4 regions of the Chromobacterium sp. CCUG 76385 genome follow, and region 2 is predicted to be linked to each of the others. Evidence: predicted binding sites of a transcription regulator. Region 2 holds the regulator's gene; each other region holds the start of a gene.
What was found. The regulator sigma-54, encoded in region 2, starts transcription at its own class of promoters, with help from an activator protein. The targets are predictions, from matches to a motif close to CTGGCACGCTTCATGCTT.
Positions count from the first base shown of each region.

Region 1 (3,462 bases), on a different contig from region 2:
GACAGCTTGATCAGCACGGTCGGAAACGGCTGGTAGCGCGCCACGCGCTCCGCGAGTTCCAGTTGCAAATCGCGCATGATGCCGTCCGGCTGCAAATAGTTGACCATGCCCAAATCCGCCTCCCAGCTCCACAACGGATTGCGCGACAACTCGGACAGTTTCAGCGAACGCTTGGCATTGTCCAGACTGGCCTGAAAGGAATTCTCGCTGCGCGGCGTGAAATTCTGAATCAGCTGCCGATAAGGCAGGATGCCGGTTGCCACATAGGCCAGGGCCAGCACGCCGGCGCTCACGCCCAGCACCTGCCGGAAGCGCCCGCTCAATTGCACCGTCCACCCTTTGGCAGGGCTCAGCGTGCAAATGATCACCAGCATCAGCAGGAAGGGCAAATACCACAGCGGGTATTCAAACATCGAATGCCCCAGCAACATCATGGCGATGCTGATCAGCAGCAGATTGTCCGCCGTCTGCTCGCCGCGCCGGAAATACGGCAGCAAGCAGTACAGCAAACCACCCACCACAAGCAAAGTCCCAACCAGACCGGTTTCCGCCAGCAGCTGGAAAATCAGATTATGGCAATGGGTAAACAGCCAGCTCTCCGGTTCCTTGGGCCAGCCGCCATACGCCTCCAGCCAGGCCGAATGCCAGGCATAGCCGCCCAGCCCCACGCCAAGCCACGGATGTTGCAGGAACACTTCCCATGCCTTGCTCCATTCGATGCGGCGGCGCGCGCCGAAACCAGCGTCCAGCAGACGGTCGGAACCGCTTTGCACATGGATGGGCAAGCCGATAGCTTGCAAAACGCTATCAATATGCTGGTTAAATATCTGAATCAAGGCGAGAGCCAGCACCGTCCAAGCCAAGGCGCGGGCCATGCGCGCCACGGTCTCATCCTGCGGCACGCGTCGATGCCAAAACCAGGCCAGCAAGGCCAGGCCCAAGCCGTACGCCAGCGGCAGCCGCGCGCCGGTCCAGCTCATCAGCAGCGCCAGCACCAGCACGGCGCTGCCCGTCGCCACTCGCCCCATGCGGTCCGTAGCGTAAAGGAAGGCTGCGCAAACGATTCCCCAACCCAAAAACTGCGCCAGCTGGTTGCGCTGACCGAAGTTGCCCATCACATCGCTAGCACCTGGGTTGAACAACACCCAGCCATGGGTCTGCGGCGCCAGACCCAACGCTTGGACAAAACCAAATAAGGCTTGCACCAACGCAGTAATCAGTATCAGTTGCGCCAATATCACAACCAACCTAGCACGATCTATTTTATCGTGCTTTACCACATCAAAACTGACCAATGCAAAAAGGAATATGACCACCGCTGAAAATGGCAAACTGTACTGCGGCCTCACCAGAAAAAAAAGACTAAGTATCAAAAGAAAAATAAATGCAGGAGAACATGTATATATCTTACCCCCTACGAATTTAATAGAATTCAAAACCAAAACAATACCAATCAAGCATATGCATAGTGCCGATGTCACCCAATCACCAACAGGCTGTAAATGAAGTGGGTTCAAAAATGGCAAAACTACTGCTAATGCCAGCGCTCCGTGCGAAAAACTTATTCGCATAAATAAAATCCAAATAAAAACGGGCAGCTTCCACTGCCCGTAACAAACATTCCTTCAAACCTACTATCTACATTCAGCAGGCGCATTTTTAGCGGGAAGAGTAGCTGTATAATCCTGCGGTGCTACTGGGCTAGCTGCTTTACCCGCTGCGTAACAAGTCCAAACGATTGCAGTAGTAGGAACTGTACCGGCAGTCAGTGCTACTGAACTTGCAGTTGGCACAAGAACTAGCGAGTTAGTAGCGGAAGCTGAGACATTAGATTGATATTGAATCTGAATTTCACCATGAGTACCGATATTTACTGCCGCAACATTTTTGGTGGCACCCGGACTACTAAAACCAGTACCAAGGACTGCAGCTCCATTTGCCGCATTTTCTGCGACCGTTACTTTAGCGGCAGATGCCAGACTCAAACCTTCAGTAACACGTGCGCGAATTGTATAGTCTTGATACGCCGGAATCGCAATCGCCGCCAAAATACCGACAATCGCCACCACGATCATCAGCTCGATCAGGGTGAAACCCTGTTGCATTTGTTTCTTCATGTTGAACTCCATGGTCTAGTCAAGCTTGAGCCTGGCAAGGCGCCGCGCAATCCGCGCGGCTTGCCCGCCTCTTCTTCAAAAAACGGACACGTGCCGCGCGTCTTCTTTCTCTGTCAATTAAGAGAGCAGGAAGCATGCCACCCTGCTCCCTCATGACTTTACGCTGCGCGCATGACAGCTCATCGGTCGACACGCGTCACAAACTGACGTTTTTCGTCACATCGGCCATTCCCTCTGCCTGTGTTAGCATCGGCCATCACCCCACAGGAGGCACCCATGAGCAACCAAGCCTGGCTGGAGCGCAGCCGCGCCGCCGTTTGGCACCCGTGCACGCAGATGAAGCGCCACGAAAGCCTGCCCATCGTCCCCATCGCCAGCGCGGAGGGCGTCTGGCTGACCGATTTTGACGGCAAGCGCTATCTGGACGGCGTCAGCTCGTGGTGGGTCAATCTGTTCGGCCACGGCAATCCGCGCATCAAACAGGCGATACGCGAACAATTGGATGGCCTGGAGCATGTGATGCTGGCCGGCTTCACCCACCGCCCGGTGGTGGAGTTGTCCGAGCGGCTGGCCGCGCTGTCCGGCCTGGGCCATGCCTTTTATGGTTCCGATGGCGCCAGCGCGACGGAAATCGCGCTGAAGATGAGCTTCCATTATTGGAAAAACAGCGGCCAGCCGCAGAAGACGCGCTTCGTCAGCCTGGAAAACAGCTACCACGGCGAAACCGTGGGCGCGCTGGCGGTGACCGATGTGCCGATTTTCTCGTCCACCTATGCCGATCTGCTGAAACCCAGCCTGCGCGCGCCGTCGCCGGACGCCCGGCAGGCCGCGCCGGGCGAAACGGCTGCCGACGTGGCGCGCCGCGCCGCCGCCTCGTTGGGCAATCTGCTGGCCAAACGCAGCCATGAGATCGCCGCCGTCATCGTGGAGCCGCTGGTGCAGGGCGCGGCCGGGATGGCGATGTACGATCCGGTCTATCTGACGGAACTGCGCCGGCTGTGCGATCAATACCAGGTGCACTTGATCGCCGACGAAATCGCCGTCGGCTTCGGCCGCACCGGCAGCTTCTTCGCCTGCCAGCAGGCCGGCGTCGCTCCGGACTTCCTGTGCCTGTCCAAGGGCATCACCGGCGGCTTTTTGCCGCTGTCCTGCGTGCTGACGCGGGACGATATTTACCAAGCCTTTTACCACGACGACGTGGCGCGCGGCTTTTTGCATTCGCACAGCTATACCGGCAACGCGCTGGCCTGCGCGGCGGCGCTGGCGGTGCTGGACATCTTTGAAGACGAAAATGTGCTGGAAGCCAACCGCATCCTGGCGGAGGACTTTACCCGCCGCATGCAGC
Region 1 covers NZ_JAUCGU010000026.1:40,444-43,905, forward strand. The annotation lists gene QUG01_RS15460 (PglL family O-oligosaccharyltransferase) at 1-1,571, opposite strand, end outside; gene QUG01_RS15465 (pilin) at 1,635-2,117, opposite strand; gene QUG01_RS15470 (adenosylmethionine--8-amino-7-oxononanoate transaminase) at 2,394-3,462, shown strand, end outside.
Region 1: the regulator sigma-54 is predicted to act here: its motif matches at 2,241-2,258, upstream of QUG01_RS15465 (pilin).

Region 2 (3,462 bases):
CCAGATCAAGGGCATCTCGATCTGCAACGGCAATGTGGTGGTGATCCAGGGCACGCTGCGGCTGAACGCCGACCAACTGACCGTCACCCAGGACAAACAAGGCAACCAGACCATGCACGCCACCGGCCGCATCGTCACCTTCCGCCAGAAAATGGACCGCGACGGCGGCTGGGTCGAGGGCCAAAGCAGCGTGCTCGACTACGACAGCGCCAAACACCTGGTGGTGCTGACTGGCAATGCCCGCGTCAAGCGCAACGGCGACCTGTCCATCGGCAACGTCATCCGCTACAACACGCTGGAAGAAACCTTCGAAGTGGTCGGCGGCGGCGCCTCCGCCTCGGGCAAGGGCCGCTCCGTGGTGATCCTGCAGCCGAAAAAGACGGCCTCGCAGCCGGCGGCCAGCGGAGCCGCCAAGCCATGAAGCACAGCGTTCTCACCGTCTCGAAGCTGAAAAAGCGCTTCAAGAAGCGCACCGTGGTCAAGGATGTCTCGCTGAATATCGAAAGCGGCGAAGTCGTCGGCCTGCTCGGCCCCAACGGCGCCGGCAAGACCACCAGCTTCTACATGATCGTCGGCCTGATCGGCGCCGACGATGGCGACATCCGGCTGGACGAACAATCCATCACCCATTATCCGATACACCAGCGCGCCCAGCTGGGCCTGGGCTATCTGCCGCAGGAGGCGTCCATCTTCCGCCGCATGACAGTGGAGGAGAACATCACCGCCATCCTGGAAATCTCCGGCCTCAAGGGCAAGGAGCTGGAAAAGGAACTGGACCTGCTGCTGGACGACCTGAACATCGGCCATCTGCGCGACAGCAACGCGCTGGCGCTGTCCGGCGGCGAGCGGCGCCGCGTGGAAATCGCCCGCGTGCTGGCCACCCGGCCGCGCTTCATCCTGCTGGACGAACCGTTCGCCGGCGTCGATCCGATCGCGGTAATCGATATTCAGAAAATCATCTCCTTCCTGAAAGAGCGCGGCATCGGCGTGCTGATCACCGACCACAACGTCCGTGAGACGCTGCGCATCTGCGACCGCGCCTACATCATCAGCGACGGCTCGGTGCTGGCCTCCGGCCAGCCGGAGGAGCTGGTCAACAACGACAAGGTGCGCAAGGTTTACCTTGGCGAACACTTCCACCTGTAAACCATGAAGCAGGCACTACAGCTCAAGGTTTCGCAACAGCTGACGCTGACCCCGCAGCTGCAGCAGTCGATCAAACTGCTGCAGCTGTCCACGCTGGACCTGCAGGCCGAGGTGGAGCGCTTTCTGCTGGACAACCCGCTGCTGGAACGCGGCGACGAGCCGCGCGACAGCGACGCGCCCTCGGAGGCGGCGGAAACGCGGGAAACGACGGAGAGCGAAGCGGCAGACAGCCGCGACGACAGCGCGGCCGAGCTGCTGGACTGGGGCGCAGGCAGCCGCCACGGCGGCGACGACGACTACGACCCGATGCTCAATGTCCCCTGCCAGATCAGCCTGCGCGAGCACCTGCTGGCGCAGCTGGGCGAGATCGCCTTGCCGCGCCGCGACGAGGCCATCGTGCGGCTGCTGATCGAGGAGCTGGACGACGACGGCTACCTGCCGCAAAGCCTGGACGAGCTGGCCAGCCATCTGCCGCTGGAGCTGCAGCTGGAAAGCGACGAGCTGGCCGTAGGCCTCGCCCTGCTGCAGCAGTTCGACCCAGCCGGCGTCGGCGCGCGCACGCTGGCGGAATCGCTGCAACTGCAGCTGCAACGGCTGCCCACAACAGAATCAGGCCATGCGCTGGCCCTGGCCATCGTGCGCGAACATCTGGCGCTGCTGGGGGGCCGCGACTACGCCAAACTGAAAAAGCTGCTGACTTGCAACGACGCCGAACTGCGCGCGGCGCAGGCGCTGATCGCCCGCCTCAACCCGCACCCGGCCACCGGCTTCCATCACGGCGATGTCCACTACGTGATCCCCGACATCAGCGTGCGCAAGCTGCGCGGACGCTGGGTGGCGGAGCTGAACCGCTCGGCCGTGCCGCGCTTGCGCGTCAACCAGCTGTACGAGCGCATGCTGGCCGACAGCCGCGGCCAGGGCGGCGAGATGTCCGCCCGGCTGCAGGAGGCCCGCTGGCTGGTCAAGAACATCCAGCAACGGTTTGACACCATCCTGAAAGTGGCGGAAGCTATTGTTGAGCGTCAACAGTTGTTCTTTGAACAAGGCGAAGTGGCGATGCGGCCGCTGATTCTGCGCGATATCGCGGAAGAGCTGGGCCTGCACGAATCCACCGTATCCCGCTCCACCAGCCAGAAATACCTGCTTTGTTCGCGAGGTTTGTTCGAGCTCAAGTATTTCTTCGGCAGTTCGTTGGAGACTGAAAGCGGTGACGAGTGTTCCGCCACCGCCATCAAGGCCCACATTCGCAGCATGATAGAAGGCGAAAACCGGGCGAAGCCGCTGTCGGACAGCGCCCTCGCCGACGCGCTGGCCAAGCAGGGAATACAGGTTGCCAGACGCACCGTAGCCAAGTATCGTGAAGCCATGCAGATTCCGGCGGTGAATCTGCGCAAGGCGCTGTAAGGGCCTGCACAAGAATACAATGCCGCCCGACAACCCGCCCGGGCGGTCAACACCAGAAGGAGCTAGGGTATGAACCTCAAAGTAACTGGCCTGCACCTGGAAGTCACTCCGTCGCTGCGCGAATACATCGAGAACAAACTGGAGCGCATTACCCGCCATGTCGACAACGTGATCGACATCTCCGTGACCCTGTCGGTAGACAAACTGGTTCAAAAGGCTGAAGTCAATGTGCACATGTCCGGCAAGGACATCCACATCGAGGCTACCGAAGCCGACCTCTACGCCGCCATCGACCTGTTGATGGACAAGCTGGACCGCCAAGTGCTGAAGCACAAGGAAAAGCTGACCGAACACCGCGTGCAAAGCTCCGGCGAAGTCCAGCAGCCCTCGCTGTGACGCCTAGTTGAAAAGGACGGGAACCGGGCGGTTCCCGTTTTTCTTTGCGCTTGCCGGTTTTCAGTACTATCAAGGCAACGTAGAATTCCGGGTTTATCAAAGAGCCGCATGCATAATCCAATATGAATCTCATCGGCAAGATACTGACTCCGGACCATGTATTGCTGGATCTGGATGTCTCCAGCAAGAAGCGGGTGTTCGAGCAGGTCGGTCTCCTGGTGGAAAACACGCGCGGCATCGCCCGCAGCGAAATCTTCGACAGCCTGTTCAGCCGCGAGAAGCTCGGCTCCACCGGGCTGGGCCAAGGCGTCGCCATCCCGCACGGCCGCGCGCGCGGCCTGAAGGAAGCCACCGGCGTGTTCATCCGGCTGAAGGCCCCGATCCCGTTCGACGCGCCGGACGGCAAGCCGGTGCAGTGCCTGTTTGTGCTGCTGGTGCCGGAGCATGCCACCGATCTGCATCTGCAGGTGCTGTCGGAATTGGCGCAATTGTTCTCCAGCCGGCAGATGCGCGAGA
Region 2 covers NZ_JAUCGU010000002.1:109,704-113,165, reverse strand. The annotation lists gene lptA (lipopolysaccharide transport periplasmic protein LptA) at 1-421, shown strand, start outside; gene lptB (LPS export ABC transporter ATP-binding protein) at 418-1,146, shown strand; gene QUG01_RS02370 (RNA polymerase factor sigma-54) at 1,150-2,550, shown strand; gene hpf (ribosome hibernation-promoting factor, HPF/YfiA family) at 2,620-2,946, shown strand; gene ptsN (PTS IIA-like nitrogen regulatory protein PtsN) at 3,069-3,462, shown strand, end outside.

Region 3 (3,462 bases), on a different contig from region 2:
GGGACGATGAAAACACACTCGGGCAGAGGCGTGGTGTGGGTTTGCCCGGTGAAAATGCAAGAGAGCGGACTATACGGTAAATATCGCCCGGTGGCAATAGTTTTTCGCAGTTTGTCAGTATAAGTGTTTGATTGCGTATGGCTTGAGTTGCCGCTTTCGGGAAAAAAACGTCAGCTGCGGCCGAGGGTGGGCTTTCGATGGGGCTGTCGGCAGCGCTGTGAGGTGACGCCTGCATCAATCTCAAGGCGGTGAGCATCGGCTTGGGCGAGGGGGCGCCGTTTGCTACAATGCCGCCTTTTTTGTTTCGCAAGGAATCATGGGAATGCAATACGCTGTGCAGCGCTACGCCGCCACCCGGCCCTGGGCCAGACGGATCGCCCAGCTTTACGCGCAGGCCATCCAGGCCGCCGAGGCCAGGGCGCAGATGAAGGATGTGATCAAGCGGGAGCTGGAGCGGGCGGCGCAGGTATTCGACATTCCCCAGTCTGCCATCGTGACCGAGTTGGCATTGGCGGAAGCGTGGGGGCATTTCGCCCGCCATGGGCGCGTGGTGTCGCATCTGGACGCGGCGCTGGCCGGCGCGTTGGCGCATACCCGTCAGCCAAGCAACCTGCCGGATACGCTAAACCTGCCAGCCGATGCTTTCTTCCTGCATGTGCCGGGCGAGGGCGGCGCTTTCATCACGCATCAGCCGGAGCGGCGCGCCCTGTTGCTGACTTTGGTGCGGATGGGTTTTGCGCCGGATGGCGTCAGCTGGCTGCAGGCGGCGGATCAGGTGGAGCTGGCGCGGGTGGAGTATCCGGGCGAGTTGGCGCCGCAATTGAAGGAAGTGGCGGCCGAGTGGAATGGCTTGCTGGTCTCGGTGTTGAATGGTCTGGCGATCATGACCCAGCCCAAGCTGAAGCTGGTTCGGGAGTGGGAATCGGCGGCGCCGTCGGAATGGGTGGCGGCGGTTGCACATCCTAGCTGCGTCAAGACCCGGCAGAAGGCGCGCGGCCAGTTGTTGAAGGCGGGGTTCGGCGAGATTACCTTCTGCCGCGTAGAGGATCTGCCGGTTCAGGCGGAGTATGGCGCGCAAGGTTATTGGCGCCGACAGTCTTTTGGCGAGGACAAGGCGCATTCGCGCCTGGTGTGGGTGGCGCCGCGCTAATGCTGGCTGGCGTTTGCGGGCGACCCGCGCCGCAAGCGCCAACCGTTCCTAATATTCATTGAGCAGGCGGCGAACCAGTTCGCGCATCTGCTCGATATCGAATGGTTTCTCGCAGCAGGCGGCGATGCCGGCATCTTCCAGATCCTCCTGGCTGGCCGGTTCGTTCTGGCTGGTGATCATCAATACCGGGGTGCCTGGTTGCAGCTGGCTGTCGCGAACGTAGCGGGCGAAGTCCAGGCCGTCCATGCCGGGCATGTGGAAGTCGGTGATGATCAGTTTGAACGGCTCCTGCTCCAGATAGGGTATGGCGGTTTCTGCGCTGACGGCTTCGCAGAAGTGTTCGAAGCCCAGTTTCTCCATCACTTGGCGGATGTGGTGGCGCGAGGTCTGGCTGTCGTCGACGATCAGCACGCTCATCAGCGCCATGTCCGCATCCACTTCCGCGCCCAGGGTGGCGCAGTTGATGAAGCTCATTACACTTTGCATCGCTTGGGCTAGCTGAGGGCCATCGAAAGGCTTGGGCAGGATCGCCAGGCTGCCGGCCTGGCGTATGGTTTCCAGGCGCTCCGGGTTGGTTTCGCTGCTAATCAGTATGAAGGGCAGGTCATAGAGGTCCGAGCTGCCGCGCAGTGTCTGAACCAGATCGCTGCCTGTCATGTCCGGCAGGTGATAGGCGCTGATCACCAGATTGGGACGGCGTTCCCTTGCCTGGCTGATCAGTTCCTCGCCCGTCGCGTGCACTTCAACTTGACGCGCTCCCAGTTCTTCCAATGCCTTGGTGATGATTTGGGCTTGTACCGGCGATGGTTCCGCCAGCGTGATCAACAATTCTTCCAGGGCCAGCATGGTCCACTCCCACTTTTCCCTGACTACATTATTGACGGTTTTGGCACGATTTGGCGCGCTGGGCAAGCAAAATCCTTGCATGCACCCCTGAATTTGCCGTTAAGGCGGATGAGCGGCAAGTTTTGCCGCTGTGAAACGACACAAGTTTGCCGTTTTGCTATCCATTCTTTGTAATCAATGGCTTGGGTGGGTGGTTTTTCCTGGCACGGTTCGTGCTTAATGGCTGCCGTCAGTCAGGAGACGTTCATGTTAGACAAGATTGCCCACTATTTCGATTTCCAGCAGCGCGCGCTGAATCTGCAGGCCTATCGCGCCGAAGTGATAGGCAGCAATGTGGCCAATGCGGAAACGCCGTATTACAAGGCGGTGGACTTCGATTTCAAGGCAGCCTTGCAGGCGCAGACGGACCAGCAGGGGCGTTTGTCCTTGGCGGTGACCGATCCGCGGCATATCGCCAGCGCGCCGGAAGGCTCGGCTGCGGTGCCGCTGCAGTATCGCAGCGCCGTGCAGCCTAGCCTGGACGGCAATACGGTGGACATGGATGTCGAGCGCGGCGCGTTTGCCGACAATGCCTTGCAGTATCAGACGACGCTGGCGTTTTTGAATAAGCGGATCGGCGGATTGAATGCCGCGATCCAGGGCAACGGCACGGGAGGTTAGGCTTAAATGTCCTTGTCGAATCTGTTCAATATTTCCGGGTCGGCGCTGTCGGCGCAGTCGATGCGGCTTAATGTGGTGGCGAGCAACCTCGCCAACGCGGAAAGCGCAACCAGTTCCACTGGTCAGCCGTACAAGGGACGCCATGTGGTATTTACCGCGGTGCCGGTGGATAGCGCGCAGCCTCATGTCGCCGGCGTGCGCGTCACCTCCGTGGTGGAAGACCAGACGCCGCCGCGGCTGAAATATGAGCCGGGCAACCCGCTGGCCGATGAGCGCGGCTACGTGACGATGCCAAATGTGAATGTGGTGGAGGAGATGGCGGACATGATCGCCGCCTCCCGCGCGTATCAAAACAACGTCGAAATGATGAACACAGCCAAGACCTTGCTGCAGAAGACCTTGCAGCTCGGCCAGTAAGCTTTTCCAGGGAGATGGCCATGGCCACTAGCGGCAGCTTCAACTACGGCAATTTGAACAACCAGCCGGCGCCGGGTGCTACCAGCATTCAGGCGGCCAACGGTTCGGCCGGCGGCAATGCGCAGTCGGCAAGCAGCGCGCAAAGCATGCAGAGTAATTTTCTGACCTTGCTGACCGCCCAGCTGAATGCCCAGGATCCGCTGAATCCTATGGACAACAGCCAGATCACCAGCCAGATGGCGCAAATCAGCCAGGTGGCCGGCATCCAGTCGCTGAATCAGACCATGCAGCAACTGGTGAATGCCCAGAGCGCCAATCAGTCGATGATGGCGGCCAGCATGATAGGCAAGAACGTGCTGGTGGCGGGTAGTAGCCTGCAGACGCCGGCT
Region 3 covers NZ_JAUCGU010000016.1:5,590-9,051, forward strand. The annotation lists gene QUG01_RS11750 (hypothetical protein) at 323-1,150, shown strand; gene QUG01_RS11755 (response regulator) at 1,199-1,996, opposite strand; gene flgB (flagellar basal body rod protein FlgB) at 2,243-2,656, shown strand; gene flgC (flagellar basal body rod protein FlgC) at 2,663-3,073, shown strand; gene QUG01_RS11770 (flagellar hook assembly protein FlgD) at 3,094-3,462, shown strand, end outside.
Region 3: the regulator sigma-54 is predicted to act here: its motif matches at 2,197-2,214, upstream of flgB (flagellar basal body rod protein FlgB).

Region 4 (3,462 bases), on a different contig from region 2:
GGCGCGGCGGCGTACATGCGGATGGCCTGACGGATCAGCTCGGCCGGCAGGCCGGTGATCTCAGCCGCGTATTCCGGCGTGTATTTGGCCACGGCGGCCTTGTATTCCTCGAAGCCCTCGGCGTGTTCGGCGACGAAATCCGGCTTATACAGGCCCTCGCTGATCAACACATTGGCGAAGGCGTTGACCAAGGCCATATTGGAGCCGTTTTTCAGCTGCAGATGCAGGTCGGCCACGCGCGCGGTTTCGATGTAGCGCGGGTCGCAGACGATGATCTTGGCGCCCTTCTGTTTGGCCTTGAGGATGCGGCGGGCGACGATGGGGTGGGAATCGGCCGCGTTGTAGCCGAACACCAGAATGCAATCCGTATCCTCGATCTCGCAGATCGAGTTGCTCATCGCGCCGTTGCCCAGCGTGGCCATCAGGCCCGCCACCGACGGTCCGTGGCAGACGCGGGCGCAACAGTCGATGTTGTTGGTGCCGATCACCGCGCGGGCGAACTTCTGCGCGATGTAATTCGATTCATTGCCGGTGCCGCGCGATGAGCCGGTCAGCATGATGGAATCCGGGCCATGCTCGCGCTTGATCTGGCCCAATTTGTCCGCGACGAAGGCTACCGCCTCGTCCCAGCTCACGCGCTCGAACTCGCCGCCGCGCCGGCGGCGTATCATCGGATGGCGCAAGCGCGGGGTCAGCAGTTTGGTGTCGTTGAGGAAGTCCCAGCCGTAATAGCCCTTCAGGCACAGCTCGCCCTGATTGGTCACGCCGTCCGCGCCTTCCGCGCCGACGATCTTGCCGTTTTCCACCAGCAGATTGAGTTTGCAGCCCGAACCGCAGTACGGGCAAACCGAAATTACCTTTTCCATTTTCCGTGTCCTTTTTCCCGGATGGCGATGCGTCAAAGCGGCAGCGTCGGCGTATCCAGCGCGGCCTGCTGGCGGCGTTTCTGCAAAACGGCTTCCAGCGCCTGCGGCTCCACCATGCGCAACGCCTTGGTGGGACAGGTGGCGATGCAGGCCGGACCGCCCGGCTTGCCCACGCACAGGTCGCACTTCAGCGCCTTGGCCTTGATCTGCCGCGTGGCAAAGCTGCCCGGCTCCGGCCGCTGCGGCACCGTCACCACCTGCATCGCGCCGTAGGGACAGGCCACCATGCAGGTCTTGCAACCCACGCAGCGTTCCTGCAGCACCTGCACGCTGTTGCCCGCGTAAACAATCGCCCCGCTGGGACAGGCATTCAGACAGGGCGCGTCGTCGCACTGCCGGCACAGCACCGGCGTGCTGATGCGCGCGCTCTTGATCAGGGTCAGCCGGGGATGGAAGGTGTCCGGCGACAATGGTTCGCCGGTTTTTGGCGCATGGGCCAGGGCGCACGCCACCTCGCAGGTGCGGCAGCCGATGCAGTTTTGGGGTTCAGCGATGATGAACCGATTCATGTTCAGCCTCCTCAAGCGGCGGCAGCCGCCCGAACGTCGATTGCAAGCGTTGCGAATTCTCGCTCATGACGTTGCATAAGCCATGCCAGCCACGCGCCAAGGCTGCCTATCCCATGCAACGCCCTGTTTCTGAAAAGAATTGCTGTCCGCGCAGCCTTGCCTTCGGTGTCGAAGACAGACCGCCTCCAGCCGGCATCGTCAGAAATGACGACATCTCGACACGGCCGCGCCGCCGCGGCGACGCCACGCCGCGATGCCGCCGGACCGCCCCATTCAGGAGAAAAACCTTGCACGAACTGACACTTGCGGAACACGTGGTCCACATCGTGGAGGACGCCGCGCGCCGCGCCGGCGCCCGCCGCGTCACCCGAGTCCGGCTGGCATTGGGTTTGCTAGCTCATGTGGAGACAGACACCCTGCTCTACTGCTGCCAGCTGGCGGCGCGCGACAGCCTGGCGGCCGACGCCGACTTCCAGGCCGAGCGCAGCCCGGCCCAAGCCCATTGCGCAGATTGCGGCGCCGACGCCGAGCTTGCGGCCCTGCCCGCGCGCTGCCCGCGATGCGGCAGCGAGAATCTAAGCCTGCGCGGCGGCGAGGAGATGCGGGTGATCGATATCGGAATCAGTTAGGAGGACAGCATCATGTGCACCACTTGCGGCTGCGGCCACGGACAGGTCCGCATCAACGACAAACGCAGCCATGGCCATGGCGCGCCCAGAAACGGCTACCGGCAGGCCGGCCAGGCCCAAGGCCCGCTGGACGCCGTCCACGCGCCGGACACGCCGGCCGAGCGCATCGTCGCCATCGAACGGGACATTCTGTCCGACAACGACGCGCGCGCCGCGCGCAACCGCCGCCTGCTGGCAGCGCGCGGCATCTTCGCGCTGAATCTGGTGTCCAGCCCCGGCTCCGGCAAAACCAGCCTGCTGGTTGACACCCTGCGCCGCTGGGCGGGCCGCGCGCCGGTGGCCGTAGTGGAAGGCGACCAGCAAACGGCCAACGACGCCGAGCGCATCCGCGCCACCGGCGCGCCGGCAGTGCAGATCAACACCGGCAAGGGCTGCCACCTGGACGCCCGCATGGTGGCGGAGGCGCTGGACAGCCTGGAACAGGCGCGGGCGATGCCGGATGGCGGCCTCTTGCTGATAGAAAACGTCGGCAACCTGGTGTGCCCGGCCGCCTTCGACCTGGGCGAGGCGCATAAGGTGGCGATTCTTTCCGTGACCGAGGGCGAGGACAAACCGCTGAAATATCCGGACATGTTCCGTGCAGCGGACTTGTTGATCATCAGCAAGACCGACCTGCTGCCGCATGTCGACTTCGACATGGCCGCCGCCATCCGCATGGCGCGCCAGGTGCGCCCCGGCCTGCAGGTGATCCGGCTGTCCATCAAAACCGGCGAAGGCCGCGGGGAATGGCTGGACTGGCTGGCAGCCGGCTGCGGCAAGGGAGGCTGATCATGGCGCGGGAACAACTGACAGTCAGAGGCATCGTCCAGGGCGTGGGCTTCCGCCCCTTCGTCTACCGCCTGGCCGGCGAACTGGCGCTGTCCGGCTGGATACGCAATGACGGCGACGGCGTCACCATGGAGCTGCAGGGCGGCGACGCGGCGCTGAGCGGCTTCGCAGAAAGGCTGCTGTCGGAACGCCCGCCGCTGGCGCGCATCGACCAGTTGCTGCGCCAGCCGCTGCAGGAACAGGCGCAGCCCGATAGCTTCGCCATCCTAGCCAGCGAGTCCGGCGGCGCCCATGCGGCCATAGGCGCCGACAGCTGCACCTGCGACGCCTGCCTGGCCGAGTTGTTCGACCCCGCCAATCGGCGTTACCGCTACGCCTTCATCAACTGCACCGACTGCGGCCCGCGCTACACGCTGGTGAGCCGCCTACCCTACGACCGCGCCCAAACCAGCTTGGCCGGCTTCCCGCAATGCCCGGCCTGCCTGGACGAATACCGCGATCCGCTGCACCGCCGCTTTCATGCCGAACCGAACGCCTGCTCGATTTGCGGCCCCAGCCTCGCCCTACTGG
Region 4 covers NZ_JAUCGU010000005.1:143,960-147,421, reverse strand. The annotation lists gene fdhF (formate dehydrogenase subunit alpha) at 1-866, opposite strand, end outside; gene QUG01_RS05975 (4Fe-4S dicluster domain-containing protein) at 899-1,435, opposite strand; gene QUG01_RS05970 (hydrogenase maturation nickel metallochaperone HypA) at 1,723-2,064, shown strand; gene hypB (hydrogenase nickel incorporation protein HypB) at 2,077-2,892, shown strand; gene hypF (carbamoyltransferase HypF) at 2,895-3,462, shown strand, end outside.
Region 4: the regulator sigma-54 is predicted to act here: its motif matches at 1,507-1,524, upstream of QUG01_RS05975 (4Fe-4S dicluster domain-containing protein).